Regions from separate parts of the Thermanaeromonas toyohensis ToBE genome, predicted to be linked through region 3. Evidence: riboswitches for the same ligand, from Rfam matches in the RefSeq annotation. Region 3 holds a riboswitch; each other region holds the start of a gene.
What was found. Region 3 has a riboswitch for cyclic di-GMP ahead of B9A14_RS17745 (HD domain-containing protein). Riboswitches for the same ligand answer to the same signal wherever they lie in the genome.
Positions count from the first base shown of each region.

Region 1: another riboswitch for cyclic di-GMP. It lies ahead of B9A14_RS04680 (methyl-accepting chemotaxis protein); the one in region 3 lies ahead of B9A14_RS17745 (HD domain-containing protein).
Region 2: another riboswitch for cyclic di-GMP. It lies ahead of B9A14_RS12365 (type II secretion system F family protein); the one in region 3 lies ahead of B9A14_RS17745 (HD domain-containing protein).

Region 1 covers NZ_LT838272.1:961,226-967,571, reverse strand. Annotated here, with positions in the region: gene B9A14_RS04695 (chemotaxis protein CheA) at 1-1,454, opposite strand, end outside; gene B9A14_RS04690 (chemotaxis protein CheW) at 1,451-1,918, opposite strand; gene B9A14_RS04685 (DUF1540 domain-containing protein) at 2,071-2,232, shown strand; gene B9A14_RS04680 (methyl-accepting chemotaxis protein) at 2,252-4,015, opposite strand; cyclic di-GMP riboswitch class I at 4,092-4,182, opposite strand; gene B9A14_RS04675 (M1 family aminopeptidase) at 4,262-5,674, opposite strand; gene B9A14_RS04670 (amino acid permease) at 5,954-6,346, shown strand, end outside.
Region 2 covers NZ_LT838272.1:2,382,953-2,389,298, forward strand. Annotated here, with positions in the region: gene B9A14_RS12335 (hypothetical protein) at 1-956, opposite strand, end outside; gene B9A14_RS12340 (prepilin-type N-terminal cleavage/methylation domain-containing protein) at 1,009-1,470, opposite strand; gene B9A14_RS12345 (type IV pilus modification PilV family protein) at 1,477-1,857, opposite strand; gene B9A14_RS12350 (GspH/FimT family pseudopilin) at 1,866-2,354, opposite strand; gene B9A14_RS12355 (prepilin peptidase) at 2,398-3,147, opposite strand; gene B9A14_RS12360 (type II secretion system protein GspG) at 3,216-3,698, opposite strand; gene B9A14_RS12365 (type II secretion system F family protein) at 3,782-5,005, opposite strand; cyclic di-GMP riboswitch class I at 5,044-5,132, opposite strand; gene B9A14_RS12370 (type IV pilus twitching motility protein PilT) at 5,156-6,199, opposite strand; gene B9A14_RS12375 (GspE/PulE family protein) at 6,201-6,346, opposite strand, start outside.
Region 3 covers NZ_LT838272.1:1,948,505-1,954,850, forward strand. Annotated here, with positions in the region: gene B9A14_RS10070 (PP2C family serine/threonine-protein phosphatase) at 1-247, opposite strand, end outside; gene B9A14_RS10075 (anti-sigma regulatory factor) at 343-804, opposite strand; gene B9A14_RS10080 (STAS domain-containing protein) at 818-1,171, opposite strand; gene B9A14_RS10085 (STAS domain-containing protein) at 1,173-1,925, opposite strand; cyclic di-GMP riboswitch class I at 2,168-2,254, shown strand; gene B9A14_RS17745 (HD domain-containing protein) at 2,421-3,773, shown strand; gene B9A14_RS10095 (helix-turn-helix domain-containing protein) at 4,257-4,619, shown strand; gene B9A14_RS10100 (flagellar motor protein) at 4,768-5,568, shown strand; gene B9A14_RS10105 (flagellar motor protein MotB) at 5,558-6,346, shown strand.

The DNA.
Region 1 (6,346 bases), 990 kb from region 3:
AGATCTAGCGCCTCGCGCTTCGTAAGTCTAGTAGCAGCCTCTGGGGTCAAAAGGCCCTGTTCTATAGCCCGCCGTTTTAAAGCTTCAGGGTCCATACCCCGGCCATCATCCTGCACTGTAATAACTATTTGGTTTTCCTGATGGAAGGCCTTGAGTATAATAGTGCCATAACGCGGCTTACCCAGGCGCACCCTTTCCTCCGGGCTTTCGATTCCATGATCTATGGCGTTGCGCAAAAGATGGATGAGGGGGTCACCTATCTCCTCTATAACCGTACGGTCAAGTTCCGTTTCACGTCCCTCCACAATGAACTCGATCTCTTTTCCTGCCTTATGGGCTAGATCCCGTACCATACGGGGGAAACGGTTAAAGACCTGGTCAATGGGGAACATACGGGCTTTCATGATCTCTTCCTGGAGTTCCGAGGTTATACGACCTATATGCGTAGAAATTTCATCTAAAGTCTCCACTAGCTCTTCATTACCTAGACGACTCCTCAAATTGTTACTCACTTCAGCTAGGCGGGTACGATCTATCACCAGCTCCCCCACCAGATTCATTAAAGATTCCAAGCGCTGCACATCTACCCTTACCGTCTGGGTAACCCGACGTTCCATCCCCCGCTTAAGTAAAGGTTCCTCAACCGCTAAAGTCCGGGAGGGGCTAGGTCCAGAGGTGGCCTGAGGAGCTAGCACCTGATCTTCCTCTAATACGATAGGCCGTACAGTAACTTCCCTTATTTCTGAAATGGACTTAATGACATTAGCCAGGGTGTCGGGATCTTCCTTACTAACGAAGGCCAACCGGAAAGTATTTTCAAATTTCTCTGCTTCTAATTCTTGGGTATGGGGCTCGCTTTTGATGACCTCACCCAAATCTTTTAGGTTATTGAAAACCAAAAAGGCCCGGGCTCCCTTCATCCGGCAATCGGGCTCTAGCTCCACTCTAATTTCGTAAGCCCGCCAGCCCCGTACTTCGGCTGCCCGGATAACGTTCTCTTCCACATCATCTAGTTCTAAAGGACGCTCAAAGGGCGAGGGCTCTACAGCCTCCTCCTGAATTAATCCTCCAGCCAGGATTTCCTCTAGGCGCTGGACTAAACCCCCGGTATCTACTTCCCCCTCCTGGCCCTGAGATAACTCATTTTTAAGCTCCTTAAGCTTATCCAGACAGGCTAAAAGGAGGTCCACAATGGTAGGGGTAACCGCTAATTTACCTTGACGTAAAGCATCCAGAACACTTTCCATCCGGTGGGTTAAGGTAGCCATTTTCTCAAAGCCCATGGAGGCAGAAGAACCCTTTAAAGTATGGGCTATACGAAAGATCTTGTTTAATAGCTCGCGGTTGCTAGGTTCCTGCTCCAAAAGGACTATGGCTTCATCGAGCTGTTGGAGCTGCTCCTCGGCCTCATCCAAGAAAAGGCTTAAATACTGGGACATATTGAATCCATTCATACTTCAGCCACCCCAGGGGCAAACTCTTGTTTGAGCTCTTCCTGCTCTTTCTCTTGCAAAACGCGGTCTAGGTCGAGGAGGATGATAAGCTTATCTTCCCACTTACCCACACCTTTAAGGTAAGCCACATCTACCCCTTTAATAATAGGAGGAGGAGGTTCAATGTTTTCCTCTGGCAGACGCAACACTTCATTTACGGCATCTACAATCATCCCTACCGTCATGCCTCCTACTTCCACCACCATAATGCGGGTATTATTGGTAGCTTCCACCGAAGGTAAACCAAAACGTTTATGTAAATCTATCACTGGGATAATGCGGCCACGTAAATTTATAACCCCCTCTATAAAATCAGGAGTACGGGGAACTTCAGTGATGGGCTGGAGGCGGATTATTTCGTGGACGTGGTTTATATCTACCCCATAAGTCTCTCCTGCTAACTGAAATACTACTAGCTGGACCATATCGACACGCTCCTTAAAGTGAATTCTCCCTCAAAGAATAATATTTTTCCATATCCCCTCCAAAACCCTGCTAAATGACATCCCTAATATCGAAAAAGTAACGCAGAATAACGCCTATTAATGAACATACTATACTTGGGTGAAAAGAAGCTATGGCTACTAAGGTATATTGCCGGGTAGCTAACTGTGTTCATTGGGACAGCAACAGGTGCACAGCCCAAGAGATCACTATAGCTGTAGAAGGTACGCCTAGTAATGCCTCGGCCATTAGCGACCGCGAGACAGAATGTGAAACCTTTAAAAAACGGGATTAACCTTACTTATAGAATACATTTATAACTTAAATTGGCCTACAGCTTCCTCCAGGGCACGGGCAGCTTGGGCCAACTTGGTAGCCGCCTCACTTATCCTTTCTACAGAAGCCGTCTGCTCCTCCGCAGCCGCAGAAACCTCTTCCGTCCCGGCCGCTGTCTCTTCTGTACCCGCAGCCAGGCTCTCGGCAGCTTCCTTGATGCGACCCGCACCTAGGGCCATCTCTTCAGCTTTTTCTGCCACATCTCGGATACGGGCTAAAAGGTCTCCTACAGCCTGATCGATAGCCCTGAAAGCCTCCCCGCAGCGTTGCATAACTTCGGTCCCCTTTTCCACATCCTGGACTCCTTCTTTCATCCCGGCCACTACCCGACCTGTTTCCTTTTGTATCTCCTTTATGAGGCCCACTATCTGATCACTAGCCTGGGCGGACTGCTCGGCTAACTTCCTTACCTCATCAGCTACCACGGCGAAACCGCGACCCTGCTCCCCTGCCCTGGCCGCTTCAATAGCCGCATTCAGGGCTAAAAGATTGGTCTGTTCGGCGATGCCAGAGATGACCCCTACAATTTGACCTATCTGTTGGGACCGTTCTCCTAATGTTTCCACCACCTGGGCCAGGGCCTCCATGCGCTGGGAAATGGCCTCCATCTGCTGGTTAGCTTCTTCCACCGTACGAGCACCTTCAGATGTCTTCTCCGCCACCAACTGGGAGGCCCGGGCCATATCTTCAGCTTGCTGATGTACCCTTTCTACCCGCGCAGCTTGAGCTTCTATAGCTGTGGCCGTTTGGGTGACCTGCTGGGCTTGGTGTTCAGCACCCCGGGCCATCTCCTGGGCCGTTAAAGCTACCTGCCGGGCGGATTCTCCTAATTCCTGAGACATTTGGGCTAAATCCTGGCTTAAGCCTGCCACTTCCCCTGCCATCTCCCTAACCCGCCCAATAAGTTGGCGCAAACTCTGTCCCATAACACTAAAGGCCTGGCTTAACTGTCCTAGCTCATCCCGGGATCTTACTTTTATCTCGGCTGCCGTTAAATCTCCCGCTGCAATTCGCTTAGCATAGGCTACAAGATTAGCTATAGGACGTCCCACCATACGGCTAAATATCAAGGCCACCAGCATTCCTAATATAAAGGCTAAACTTAAGCCCGAATATAGAGTGCTTTTAGCATAGGTCAGTGCCCATTCCAGCTCTGACTTGGCGTTTTCACGCTGAAGCGTCATCTCTTTTTGAACATGGCTACCGATATTGTTAATATTATCCACCGCTGCCCCCATCTGAAAGCTTAAGATGGGCAAAGCAAGCATCCGGTCCTGCTGGCTAGCTTTTAAAATGTTTCCTTTAAAGGTCTCCGTAAAGCTTTTAGCAGCCATGGCCATGGCGGACACAAAGCCCTGGGTCTGGCTGTCTAGCTGTTGGCCTTCCAATTCTTCTTTAGCTTTATTGAAACGTTGGAGAGCTTCCTCAAAGCTTAAAGCATGGGTCTGGGATCCATTAATTATGTAATCGGTTGCGCGCCTATAACCTTCCCAGATAGATAAGGACATGGTAGTAAAAAGCTGGTCTTGCTTCTGGAGGAGTAAAACTTTCCGGGCAGCATGTTCAATACGTTGAAGATTTATATCCACAATCACTACCACAGCCACAAAAACAGCTATAACTAAAAGGAAACCCCCCATGATTTTGGCACCTAGCTTTACGGCACCAAAGTTAAAAATACCCACCGGGAGGGAAAAGGCTCGTTTTTTGCCCTCCCCCCTCCGAAATCTGGGAAACCGCATACCCCGTACCTCCTGCCCCTTAAGTTCTGCAAATTTAAAGGGCTACTCCTATTTTAATGGGTAGCCCCGTTCCACCCACGGCAGCTGGCTGTCATAGCCAGAAACATCTGGCCTTAGACCCTATAGCTTTGCGCCCCCACCTTTCGATGGGTTTGCCCTTGTCGGGGCATCTTATGCACTTTATCTTCCATTATTCGCCTTAATTATACTCTACAGGCCTTACCTCGACAAGATATTTTTTCCAATTTACTTCCCTTTATGCTGGATATAGAAATTCAGAATGCCTTCCAACCACGGGGCCTCTATACGTTCAAAGCGATAATATTCCTGAATATAGCGTAAGGCTTCTTGTAAAGTTTTTACCCCCATCTTCTCTTCCATCTTTAACCAATAAACCGTCCCTTGACGGTAAGTCACCTGGCGATAATCCTTTTCGGAAGTAAAACTTTTAAGCTCTCGATTTAATGCCTCTGAAAGTTCCTCTAAATTTAAGGTTTCCCCTGCTTCAGCTATTATGTCCTCCTTAAGTTGCCTATATAAAACGGGATCGTGTACCCGATAGTAAAGGAGAGTACTATATTCCGCCAGCCCTTCATCTATCCACGATGAAGAAATAGTATCATTGCCTACCAAATTATACCACCACTGGTGAGCAACCTCATGTACAATAACCGGAGGAGTATAACCTTTACGGGTGCTTAAAAAAACTAGTCCTGGGTACTCCATCCCCGAAAGGCCCTCCAAGGGTACCTCAACGAGGTTTAAGTAAGAGTAGGGGTAAGGGCCCCAGTACTCCTTAAAAAAAGCGAAGGCCCCCATCGCTATATCCAAGGTAGAAGTGGGGAGCTGATTGCGAAAGGCCAGGGTTATTAAAGTTTGGTCTATTTGAGCGTATGCTTGCTTCCAGCCTGGCGCAAGGACAAAGGCAAACTCGCGAATGGGTTTTTCGCTCATAAAAGTCCATAAGACTCGCTCTCCTCTTTGCTCCCCTCCAGTAGTTCGCCCGCTGGCCCTAACCATTAAGGAAGGTGGTAATTCCAGCTCTACATTATAATAGGCGGAATCGGCAAAATAAGGATCACCCCAAGCTATTCCCTCCGCCATACCGCGCCAAGCTCCTTTTTCCCGGGGGCTTAAGATAGGATACCATCCTGAAACCATAAAAGTATCCTCCCACACACCTAAACGAGCCGGACGCTGGGGTAAATAAGTAGTAAAAGATATTTCCACTTTTAAAGTCTCTCCAGAAGCCAAGGGTCGGTGAAGGAATACTTCCAACCTGCTTTTCTTCACTATAAAAGAAGCAGGTTTATTATTGAGGACGATCCTCTGGATAGTAAGGGTATTTTCACTCCCCGGCCAGCCATTGGAAGGTAGGTTAAAGAGGAGGTCATAAAGGGGGTAAAAGTAAGGATTCTGGTAGGCCAAGACAAGGTGCCCTACTATAATCCGCTTTTCTGGCTCTAACCTAGCTTTTATTTGATATACTGGATAATAACGGTAATGGGAATCCTTTTTAGATCCGCTACCCCATAGAGGAAGCCGTATTCCTTCGCCGTGCCCCCCAGAAGGAGACCGGCCCAAAGCTGGCATAACCTGCGATAAAGGTAGATAACCACTAGGACCTTGGGCCACGAGACCAAACTCGTTAACTGGCACCCATATCTTCCCTCCCCATTTTATAGGGGGAGGATCCAGGACCACCTGATCGTAGAGAACCTCCGGGGGTGAGCCTATAGGTACGGACCAAGGCCGGAAGACCAACCAATAAAAAGAAAACACAACAGGTACTAAGAAAACTAAAAAAAACCATCTTTTTTGTCTCATGGAGCTTCCCTAGGAAAAATTCGACAAAAAAATAGCTTCTCCTGCCCCAAAGTATAGGCTTTATCCTTAAGCGCATACTAAAACTAAAGATTTTGGGAAAGGCGAGGCCTGGTGAAATTTAACCTTTGGCGTACTAAACCTATTAAGGATCTTTTAAATGAAGCGCGGGATCAGGAAAAACTTAAACGAGAGATGAGCGCAACAGACCTGGTAGCCCTGGGTGTGGGGGCCATCATAGGTACGGGCATTTTCGTCCTCACCGGGGTAGCAGCAGCCAATTATGCTGGGCCAGGTGTGATTTTATCGTTTCTCATCTCTGGTACAGCTGCTGGATTAGCCGCTTTGGTATATGCTGAGCTAGCTTCCATGATCCCTGTAGCTGGGAGTGCCTATACCTATGCTTATGCTGCCTTGGGAGAAATCGTGGCCTGGATCATCGGGTGGAACCTTATTTTAGAATATATGGTGGCAGCTGGAGCCGTAGCTCTGGGTTGGAGTTCTTAT
Region 2 (6,346 bases), 430 kb from region 3:
CTACCTGCCCCTCCGAAATTTAAACCCCGGGCAACCAGCGCTCCTTCCAGCTCCCCATTTCCCTTGGCGGATAAAGACCCTCCGGTTATTATAACAGCTTTTACCGTACTGTTCTCCATATCCACATTACCTAGGCAAATAATAGTAACTGCATCATAGGAAGAACCCGGCAAAAGGTCCCTGGGAATGGAGACGTCCCCTTCTACCACCAGGGTAGCCTGTCCAGAATAAGTGCCCGAAAGGGTAAGATTTCCTTTAACGTAATATATTCCGCTATAAATACGCGTTCCGTTCAAAGTAAGATCATGGGGATAATATTGACCGGCCCGCCTGGCTTCCGCCTCATAAAACTTAAGATCGATCTCTGGAAACTTAGAAAGGCCCCTGAAATGGGCGTACACCTGACCCTCTATCTTATCCCGGCCCTCCACACTTCCCGAAGCATATACATCAGCCTCCACATGGGCAGAACCTGAAAGCTTAAGATTCCCGTTAAGAAGCAACCTGCCCCAATTCTGTCCGACATTTTCTAGAGAAAAATTACCTGTTATATCCAAATCAAGGGGCGAATCAGGCAGGAGGCTTAAACCCCCCATAAGAGTTTGAGCGTTGACGTAGTACAATGTAGCCCGTAAGGTCTTTTGAGCGCTAATAAACTTGCCCACGGAAGTAAGCTCTATTTTCCACCCCATACCTTCAGCGGTTTTACGCAAGGTCACCTGGTTAATTTCGCCTCCGGCATAAGGCACTTCTAATTCCGAAATCCTTTCCTCCCGGCCCAAGGCAAATTTATCCAGCCAACTTGGATCCTCCCTTATTCTGGCTATGGCCCTTTCTATGCCCGCTTCGGCTATGTAATAAGCTTGGATCTGCTGCTTCTGGTACTGAACATTCCGGCGATAAATACCGATTATTTCTAGAGCCCCCGTGGCCAGCACCAAAATAAGAGAAGTCATAAGTACAACAAATAATAAAGCCTGGCCTTTTTCACCCCGGCAGTCCATATCATCACCTTACAAACACATTGGTAGTAAAGGTAGAGCCCTCCCCGTCCCCTTCTCCCGCTACCAGAGTAATTCTTACCAAAACGTCGTGTGAGGCGTCTGGGGGCTCCCTTTCAAAACGCAAATCCTTTATAAAACTTGCTACCGGATTAACCCCGCCATTCTTCTCCCGCATAAGCTGCTGCCGGGAGATGTCATGATAATAACGTACCTTTGAACCGTCATCTAAAGTAAAGGTTATAGAAGTTGCTTTCACCTCATCAATTTCCCGCGCACTCCTTAGCTCCCGCACCAGCCTATCTAGAGCGATGCGGGCGTTCTCCTGGATCTCCACCCCGCTCTCCTCACGCTTATACATCAGCGTTCCCTGGACGTAAAGGGCTAGAGCTGCACTTAAGACTATGAATAAGATAGTAACCGCTACAACCACTTCTACCAGGGTGAATCCGGCTACCTTAACCCTCAAAGTTTTTTACCTCCAGCCTTTATCCGCCGTCAAGCTCATTTCTCTGGGGCCGCTTACATCTTCGTAAAATACAGTTACAGTAACAGTTTTAAGATAACGGCCAGCCTCCTGGACGGAGACCCGATAACTAAAAGAGGGGTTCTCTATAAAGGTTATGGGTGGATCCTGGGGGTTGCCCGGTTCGTTCCGCACTTCTTCAAAGGGCTTCTTCTTAATTTCTTCTATTTTGCCTTGCGCTAGCATTAGAGCCGTTACGTCCTCCTGAGATGAAGCAGACCAACGTGTAGCCAAGACCAGATAATCTACTAGAGGCACTAGGGCCACCAGTAAAATGGCCACGCTTACCACCACTTCTAAAAGTGTAAACCCGCGCTCAAGTTTACTCATAAGACCGATTACCGCACCTCCCAGCTATCTGGCGGTGAGCTGCTCACCCGGACCCTGCCTGTAACAGAAGCCACAATAACGTAAAGAAACCGGCCAGAAACCATATCCTGTAAGGTGACCGTGCCTCCTGTAGGATAAGGCGTACCTTTGGCCGTGAAACTGAGGTAGTTATTATTAAAAGTGGTGGCCACGATCTGCACGGTGGGTGGTAATACCACCCGTTTTATAACCCTGGGGGAAACCCCCTCAGCTTTCCGCACTTCGTAATAGTTGCCACCTGCGGCAAAAAACACGCCGTAGTAACTGCTCTCCTCATTAAGGGCCGTTTGCTGGGCTTCGCGTAGATCCTGGGCTAGCTGTTCGGCAGCTACCTTAAGGCGGTAATAAGCCAGGGGCTTGCTAAGAGAAGGAAGGCTTATGCTTAGCACTATGCCCATCAGGGCCACAACTAAAGCTATTTCCACTAGAGTAAAGCCTTCGCTCGCCTTTTTGGTCAAGATAGCTGCCCCTGCCTTTCTAGTACCCTAAGAATACTGCCGTTCAGCCGATCCAAAAGCGGCTTAAATACCAGTACAGGATGGAAGGACCCCCAAAAAAGGCTATGCAAGCGCCTGCACTTAAAAAAGGGGCTAAGGGCAAAGGATCTTTGCGCCCCTTTATCCGGGCTGCCAGCAAGAAAAATCCGACGGTCCCAGCCAGAAATAGTCCCAAAAGAACAGCCAAAAACCCCAGAGGCCAACCCAGAAACAGCCCCAGCACCGCGGCCAGCTTTATATCACCACCACCCACATTGCCCCTGCTGACTATGTTTAGGAGTAACAACAGGCCGCCTGCCGAAAGGGCCCCCAGGAGCCCTGACCCAATTGTTATTTCAATATTCGACAGCAAGAATCCTCCTCCGATAACCAGGGCAGTAAAAATAAGGCGATTGGGTATCAAATAATACTCCGTGTCGATAAAAGAGGCAGCGATCAGTATAGAGGCCAGGCAAAGGTATTTGAACAATACTAGGCTAAACCCCAGGCGGAAAAAGAGCGCGGCAAAAACCGCGCCCGTCAAAAACTCCACCAGAGGATATCTTAAAGAGATTCTCTCACGACAGTAGCGGCAGCGACCTCGTAGAATTACGTAGCTAAATAAAGGTATTAAATCGTACCAGGCCAGGACCGTTTTACATTTTGGACAGTATGAGCGACCGAAAACTACTGTTTCTCCTCTTGGCAAGCGATGTATCACAACATTGAGGAAGCTGCCGATGAGGAGACCTGAAAAAAATCCCAGTACAAGCACTTTTTAGCTCCTCTTGAAACTTTATCGGGTTCTCTTATTCGATTACCCTAGGTACACCCAAATTAACTTTATTGTGGTGGTAGGCTGTCATAAGAAGTATACCCAGTCGTAACATAAGTCCCCACAGACGGAGCAGAACTTTCCGTTACAAATATGTCATCATTAGTTCCTGCATTCCCATCAGGCCCATTGCTAGCAAGTATGAACTTTTTCTTGCCCGATGTATCAACATAATAACTATAAGCGTTACCCCACGGATCGCTCAGGTTAGTCCACTGAATTCCGCCGGCGTTAAGAGCAGCCTGCAGCTGAGCTTGAGTGTACGGATATTTAGCCTTGCCATTCTTATCATCCATAGCCCATGTTTCAATTAGAGTCTTCATTGCCTGTAGTTCAGCTTGCGCTCTACTTGTCCTTGCTCTATCAGTTTGTTTCATAAACTGGGGCAAAACAATAGCCACTAAAATACCGATTATCACTACAACGACCATTAACTCAACTAAGGTGAAACCTTTTTCACTCTTTAAAGACTTTCTCAACCTACTTAGCATACGATCGTATCCTCCTCCCCTTCTTTTTTAAGCTAATCCATTTAGCGGGGGTCTATAAACCCTAATTATTTTGTTTTCCCCCATCACCTCACGCTTCCTACCACCTGGAATACCGGCAGTAGGACGGATATTACAATCAACCCCACCACAGCGCCCAGGCCAATAATTAAGAAGGGCTCGATAAGGGAAGAAAGACGGCTGGCCATCTCGCCTACTTCGCGGTCGTAGAAAGCGGCAAGCCTTGCCAGCAGGGCGTCTAGAGTACCTGTTTCTTCGCCTACGGTAACCATCTCTACTACCATAGGCGGGAAAACACCGCTTTCCGCCAGGGGCGAGGCTATACTCTTCCCATCCCTTACCTGCTCCTGGGCCAGGGCTAAAGCCTCAGCTACTATGCGATTCCCTACTGTCCGCTCTACCACCTCCAAAGCCTCTAAGATAGGTACTCCGCTGTACAGCAGGGTTCCCAGGGTACGGCTAAACTGGGAAAGTAAAGCTTGGTGTTTTAAGCGTCCGAATACTGGAAGGCGCAATATAACTTTATCCAGGGCGTAGCGCACTTTCTCCCTTTTAGCCCACCACCAGATTAGATAGCCTAAAGCTATTCCTACTACCACAAACATAAACCACCAACGTCTTAAAAATTGGCTTAATCCTAATACCATTCTGGTGGGCCAGGGTAGGGGTACGCCCAGGTTACCGATTATATTGCTAAACATAGGCAAGACAAAAGTGAGCATAAAAGCTATGGAAGCTAAAGAAACCATAAAGACAATAAAGGGATAGGTCATAGCTGATTTAATCTTTTCTGCTATTTCGTGTTCCCGCTCAAAATGCTCGGCTAATCGTATTAGTGTTTCATCGAGGGCGCCGCTGATCTCTCCTGCCTCTACGGAGTAGACCATTATAGCTGGAAATACCTTGGGTGACTTGCTTAAAGCCTGGTGCAACATCTCCCCTTGCTGTAAATCTTCCAGTACCTTATCTATACTTTCTTTTAAAAAGCGGTTATCCGCCTGCCTGCTTAAGGTTCTTAAAGCATTGATAATGGGGATACCCGCCGACAGCATAGTGCCCAGCTGGCGGCAAAACAGGGCCAAATCCCTACGGCTAACTCGTTTTAGAAGGAAAAATCTCAAATAATCTAACCCTAAGTTGATCTCCAGCTCGCTTCTTACAGGCCGTAGTTCGGTTATAAAAAGACCCTGATTCCTTAACTGGCGGCCGGCCAGCTGCTCGCTCTCCGCTTCAATGATGCCTTTGATAAGGTTTCCGCTAGTATCCCTGGCTTTGTACCTGAACCTCATAATAAAAAGTGCCGGCACTCCAGGAAAAGCTTAACTCTCCCGGCAGCCCGGCGACCATAGGCTTCTTACCACCCTTAGGCCCGTAGCTTTGCGCCCCCGGCTTTCGCCGGGTTTGCCCTTAAACAGGGATATTCTTCTAATTCGCCAAAATCACCCAAAATCCTGCTGATTTATATAATCAGGGCTAATTATTCCTCTGGCGGCCAGGTTCCTTAAAGCCATTTCCATGGTCTGCATACCGAAACGACCGCCTGTTTGCATCACGGAAATAATCTGGTGGGTCTTACCTTCGCGGATGAGATTGCGCACTGCAGGAGTAGCTATAAGTATTTCTACTGCTACTACCCGTCCCTGGCCATCAGCCCGGGGCAAAAGTTGTTGGGTAATAACACCTACTAAGGTATCGGCTAGCTGGATCCTGATCTGACCCTGCTGATGGGGCGGGAAGACATCTATAATGCGGTCGATACTCTGGACCGCGCTACTGGTATGTAGGGTAGCCAGAACCAAGTGCCCTGTCTCTGCGGCTGTAATAGCCGTAGCCACTGTCTCCAAATCCCGCATCTCACCTACCAAAATAACATCCGGGTCCTGGCGCAGGGCAGCCCTTAAGGCGCTGGCAAAGGAAGGGGAATCGCTCCCTATCTCGCGCTGGTTCACTATGCTTTTCTTGTGCTGATGCAAATATTCTATAGGATCTTCTAAAGTAATGATATGACAACTCCGGCGCTGGTTTATACGATCGATCATGGCCGCCAGGGTAGTGCTCTTACCGCTCCCGGTAGGCCCGGTAACTAGGACTAATCCGTGGAGTTGGTCAGCTAGCTCCCCTACCACTGGAGGCAAGCCTAGCTCTTCTAAAGTGGGAATAATAGTATTCACCAACCGGATAGCGGCCCCTACACTTCCCCGCTGGTAGAATACGTTGACTCGAAAGCGGCCCAGGCCAGGGAGCGAATAAGCCAAATCCAACTCCTTACGATTCTGGAATTCCTCCCACCTGGGCCCCAAAATTTGTTTAGCCAGCGCCTCTAAAACAGAAGCCGTAAGTATGGGCCATTGTTTCTGGGGTTCCAGCCTCCCTATCCGCCGGAACACAGGAGGTAGCCCCACTGTAAGATGTACGTCTGAGGCGCCCCTTTGGACTGCCTCTTTTAAAATTTCTTCTAGCTTCACCAGAATCACCTGGCTCATCTTAAAATCCACCTAGGGAAACGCGGATAACTTCCTCTACCGTGGTCAAACCCTGGCTGGCTTTAAGGAGACCGTCTTCGCGTAAGGTGACCATGCCTCCAGCAACGGCCGCTTTCTTAATCTCTGTAGCTGGCGCCTTGGCGGCCA
Region 3 (6,346 bases):
GGAAAACCCAGCCGCGCATGTTTCCTACCATAATATAAGTTACCACTGGACCTGAAAAAGAGCCAAGAAAAAGAGCACAGCCCCTGTGGCGGGCTGCAGTAGTTTCTAACTTTGCAAATAGTATCCTTAAGTTTTCCTCATGTTTGCGCATCACATTTAAAAGCTCGAGGGCACATCGGTGAGCTTCCTCCCCGTGGCCGAGGACATCTATAACCGAGGTAATAAGAGTATTTTGCGCTGCAAACATATAGCAGAGGTCGCCCCCGACTTTATAACCTGCCTTTGGTCTCCAAGAGCTCCATAAGCTCCATCCATGGGCGTGCAGATCTTGGGAAGATAATTTCAAAACTTGCGCCTCCTTTTTGCTGTGATAACTACTGTGCCCTTGCCCACTTTAGAATAGATAGTAAAGGAATCCATGAGGCGCTTTACACCTGAAAGTCCTATGCCTAGGCTGCGCTCATAGGTAGTGTATTCTCGGGTAAGAACTACCTCCACATCAGGGATGCCCGGGCCGCGATCAGCAGCGATGACTTCTATGCAGGGGCCCTCCTTCTCTTCTTTTTTCCTTATCATTATTCGTCCTTGGCTAGCGTAGCGATATATATTGCGGGCCAGCTCGGAGACAGCGGTAGCGATTTTAGTAACATCAGCTAGCGAAAATCCCGTTTCCTGGGCTAGTTGTTTTGCCATCTGCCTGGCTATCGCTATATCCTCTTCGCGGGTTATACGGACCACCACATCAAATTCATGTCCAGGATTATCCAGGATGGCTTCTATTTTGTCTACCTTATCTGAAGCCACTTCTTATCCACTCCTATAGGGAACTAGCCAACACTAAAGCATGTTCCAGATCTCGAGCTACTGTGAGCTCCTCCAATACTATACCCATTTGGGCTAGGGTTAGGGCTACTGGAGGCTGGATGCCGCACAAGATGGTGCGGCATCCCATAAGTCTAGCCATGGCAGCGGTCTCAGAGAGGGTATAGGAAATATAACTATCTATCACTTCAACCATACGGACATCAAGAATTATAGCTTTGGCCCTGGTGCGCTCAATTTCATCCATGAGCTGCTGCTGTAGTTTCCCTACTGTCCGGTCATCTAGATCTATCTGGATAGGCACTAATAAGAAATCAGCTATTCTAAGGACGGGTACTACTTTTTCCAAGCTAGGAGACCTCCTCCTCGCTATTCTCATAGACCTTACTTCCAGCCAAGGTTAAAGCGAGGTGGCGTCGTTTTCTAGCTTCTTCCATGGTAATGGCAATACCACGCCGTAGGGCATCCTCTAGGTCACGAGCGATAGAGACCATCCGGAAATCGACGCCTAGCTTGACCAGGGTATGAGCAACCTCCGGCTTAATACCGGTAAGTATCACTTCTGCCCCCAGTAGTCTTATGGCATTAAACATTTCTATTAAGAATCCACCTACTACTGTATCGATCATGGGTACACCAGTAACATCTACTATAACAACTTTAGCACGAGCCGAGCTTACTCGATTTAACAATTTTTCCGCTATATCTTGGGCCCTCTGGCTATCGATGTTCCCAATCATGGCTACCAGCAGCATATCTGTCCATATCCGGATTATGGGGGTGGCGAGTTCAGAAAGCATCTGTCTTAACTGGGAGAGTGTTTCTCTTTGTTCCTGGCGTAAGCTTGCTGAAACTTTGATAGCCTGCTGCATTACCTCAAGCACAGGATATTCTGGTATCTCTTGGGTTATATGTATAAGCTTTTCGGTTACCTGCTCTTCGCCTAATTCCTCTATCAACTCCCGGAGTGCTCGCGAGAGACTAGTTTCCTTTTCTTTTTCCTTTAAATTAGAAAGGGGTATCTCTACTAATTGTCTCCATAGTGCCACGTCACCTGTATTGGCGAGTTTCTTAATTAGTTCTTCGGCCTTATTCATACCCATTTTTTTCTTCCCTCCATATTAAGCAAGGTCATCATAAAAAATTAAAAAAATGTTTGGAGACCAATTTTAGACTTAATTCTACACCAAACTCTTTATTCCTCCTCAAGTTATTGCCTTGAAACCCGTTTGCTTTTAGGCCCGACTAGGCTTTCGCTAGGAAAAACTAGGGATTTGTTAGGAGGAAAGGTTATTGCTATACAGTGGATTGTATGATATGTTAAAGATGAACCTAAATACCGCCCCTCTGTTAAGGGCAAACCCGCCGAAAGGCGGGGGCGCAAAGCCACGGGCCTAAGGCTTTTAAGGGCTATGGCAGCCGGGTTGCCGGTGGGGAGGAGTTTATACTTTTACTAAAGCTTCTAGTAAGTTAGGCTGTTAAGTTAAATATATTAAATATATTCGTTCTGGCTCCCCACCAGGGTTGGTATTTATGCCTGGTGTATTTTTTTCATTAACCTAAACTATTTTAGGGTTTGGGGTGATAGGAGTAAATTTATGGAAAGAAGGAAATATGTGCCCATGCCTAAAGTTAAAGAGGAGAGCCTCCTATCCGAAATAGCGAACATAATGATCAGCACAGGAAGCTATATAGTTCAAGTAGAAACCCAAACGGGGGAGCCGATAGGATGGATCGACGTCTTAGATCTGCTTAGAAGTTATGTTGATATTCCTCAACGTGAGGGTCTGAAAGCCAGGGACATCTGTAGACCCATAGAGGCCTCCGACCATTTAGATGTAGAAACTGCTGGTGAAGAATTGAGCCAATGGCTTATACGAGATGGCCGTGTTCTCCCTTACTTTATCTCTCCAGATAAAAGTACAAGCGGCCTGCTTCTTGCCAGTGAAATTATGGCTGAGTTATTGGGCTTAAAGGAGCAAGAAACCCAAAAACGCCAAGCAGCAGAAAGGGCGTATCAAGAACTGGGTGAGCAAGTACCTCTAGGGATAGCCTTAGTAGATAGCGAAGGACATCTTTTCTATGCTAATGCTTTAGCCCAAAGGGTTATAAATGGTGCAGGAATGGTACCCCAGGATCTGCGCGAGTTAGCCTCTTCAGGTAGATCCAAGATAGTTAAATTAGATAATCGCCATTACCGCATAGGTACCCGTAAAATGAAAATGGAACCCACCAGGGCTCCAGAAGATTACTCTTTCTTGGTCATTTTTACAGACGTTACCACAGAATATAATCTGGTAGAACAGTTAAGGAGTGCCAGAGAGGAAGCGGAACTAGCCCTAGCTGTGATGTTACCAGACCAGCGCATCACCTTAAGACTCCAGTCTATTGTGGAATATACAGATACATATGATCCTCAGACGGGTAAAATCAAAATCACAGGTGTAATTTCTCAAGGGGTATACCGGCACGTCATAAACATATTGAGACTCATTGCTGATACCTTTCGGCAAGGGTTAATGGAGTTACCTGGGATGGAAAAGAATACCCTGGTCACCGCAGCTATATTCCATGATCTCGCCAAGGTGCAGCCAGAGCTTAAAATAGGAGATTTGGTTGTCCCTCAGGAAACCTTTGAACAAGGATATCTCCATGCTTTTAGGGGGGCAGCTTTAGCAGAAGGAATCTATCGCTTGAGCCCAGAAATAGTGGAGATAATAAAATATCACCATCATAATGAAGAAGATTTGCCTTCAACTTTTCCAAATCATCTTCTGCCTATGTACCGCTTTTTTAGGCTTATCGATGGACTCTCTGCCGCCATAACCCGGCGAAACGCTACAGTAAAGATAACTGTAAACGGGAGCAGGCTTTCAGTGATTGAGAATAATCCTGTGCCTTGTTACAATCGCTCTTTTGTTTTTGACCTTTATAGTGGAAAGACATACTAGAAAAACCGCTAAGGTAAGGCTAGAAGCTTAAGCCCAAGGACCAGTTACCAGTGGTATATGCTCCCTTCAGCTACTCCTCCACGTTCGCCTCCTACCTAGTTACCTGCCTTTCCTTTCTCCTTCTCTTATCCCTAACACCATCCCTAACCATCGAAGAGGAGAAGCAGAAAAGTTACTGCCTTTGAAACTCGAGCTAGGCCATAAAAATGATTGCCCAAGGAGGAAAAGACTGTTATTTCAGGTAATGTTCTAAAAGGGGAGGCATCGAATTTAAGGTTCCTAGGTGCCCTGCTCGTTTTTTTATAATGTGAGGTACATAAGCCATTTCCCCTTATCGATAGTAACTACTTCCGCTAATCCCTGTCAAGGGCAGAAAAAGGGGGATTAAGGGAAGTTTAAGTGTTTATTTTGGCATTTTAGACATAATTTCTATTTATTACAAACTAAAACGACAAAAAATATAACAGGAGGTTTATAATCATTATGATAGGTAAGCGTTTGCGGTTTTATCGACAAAAAAAGCGATTAACTTTGAAGGATGTAGAAGAGATAACTGGATTGCATGCCACTACCATCTCTGGATACGAACGTGGGATACGTGAACCCTCGTATAAAGTTTTGCGCACTTTGGCTAAGGTCTATGACATCCCGGTAGCTTATTTGCTTTTAGAGGAAGAAGAAATAATGGAAGTAATACCTTCGGAGATAAAAGAGCTTGTAGCTCTTATAGAGAAGCGGCCCGAGATTGGAGAGTTTATAGAGGAAATAAAAAATTACCCCCAGTCTCTGGTCAGGGAGCTGCGGCATGTTCTCCAGAGGATAAGGCGCCTTTCCTTACCTAAATAAAAATTGCTTCGTTAATGCCTGGTTTTTTTGGTTATTGAGTTTCCGATAAAGTTCCTTCCTTTTGTGCAGGAAGTGTGAGGCAAAATGTCGAAAAAGATGGCCTAAAACATTTAATTAAAGGATTTTAAGTAAGGGGGTAGGTTTTGCCTTGGACATTCTGGTTCCAGTCGGTATGCTCATAGGCTTTGGTTCGTTGCTTATGGCTTTCCTCCTGGAGGGAGGGCACTTAACTTCCCTAGTGGGTGTCTCCCCTTTTCTTATTGTGTTTGGAGGGACCATCGGGGCCACCCTTATAGGTTTGGGGTTAGAGGAAGTACGTTCTCTTCCTGGGCTCCTCAAGGCCGTCCTAGCCAATAAAAAATATGATCTCATGGAGACCATTGAACGCTTAGCAGAGTATGCAGTTATAGCCCGTAGGGAAGGATTCCCAGGGTTAGAGAAGCAACTGGAGGACACAACCGAGCCTTTTTTGCGCACGGCTTTACAGCTTGTGGTGGACGGCACGGATCCCGAATATACTAGAGCCATATTAGAGCAGTACATATACACTACCTCGGAACGCCACGCTAAAGGGGTAAAAATATTTGAAGCCGCTGGCGGATATGCCCCTACTATGGGGATCATAGGTACGGTGATGGGGCTGATACACGTGCTTAGCAATATCAGCACTCCTGACAAACTCGGGCCTTCGATAGCTTTAGCTTTTGTGGCCACCCTTTACGGTGTTTCTACTGCCAACCTTATATGGTTGCCTATAGCAGCTAAGCTTAAGGCCAAGTCTGACAAAGAAAGGATTTACCAAGAGTTGGTAGTTGAGGGTGTACTGGCCATCCAGGCCGGGAAGAGCCCCACTGCTCTGCGAACTGCATTGTTAGCCTTCCTGTCTCCTGGCAAGCAGCAACAGATGCAAAGGCAGCCTGTAAAGGAGGCTCAGATGGGTGAGGTATAAGAGGGCAACAGAAGAAGGCCACGACAATAAAGAGAGATGGCTTCTGACCTATTCAGATCTTATAACCTTGCTTATGATCTTCTTTGTGGTGATGTACGCCATAAGCGACACTAATACCAAGAAACTTGCTGCCCTCGCCCATTCTTTAACCCGAGCTTTGATAGGAACACAGGCTTCAGGGATCTTCCAGGGAGAAGGTGCCAGTGTGGTCCCTGGGATCCCGGAGATCGGCCCAGCCCAGGGTTCTACAGAGGCAGCTCCAAATGAAGGAGAGAAGGGGGCTGCTTCCCCCAGTTTGGACCAAGTAGCCCAAGATTTGGGGAAATTGGTGAGCGCTTCTGGACTGGGCCAGCAGATCACCATCACTCAGGAGGAGCGGGGCGTAATTGTGAGGATGGCCGAGACTGTACTGTTTCCTAAAGGTTCTGCCGAGCTTACTCCCCAAGCGCGGGAACTTATAAGTAAGGTAGGGAAAATGCTCGCACCGTTACCTAATTACTTGCGTATAGAGGGTCACACAGATAATCTCCCCATTTATAACGTTAATTTTAGAACCAATTGGGAGCTGGCTGCTGCCCGAGCCCTGACTGTGTTGCATGTGCTAGTCAACGAGAGTGGTATCAGTCCTGAGCGGCTTTCTGCTACAAGCTATGGTGAGTTCCGCCCTTTGGTACCTAACGATAGCGAAGAGAATATGGCCAGGAATCGGCGGGTGGATATAGTAATACTTAAAGAGAACTTCAACGCTGTAGAACCTCACCAAGAGGCTAAACAGTGA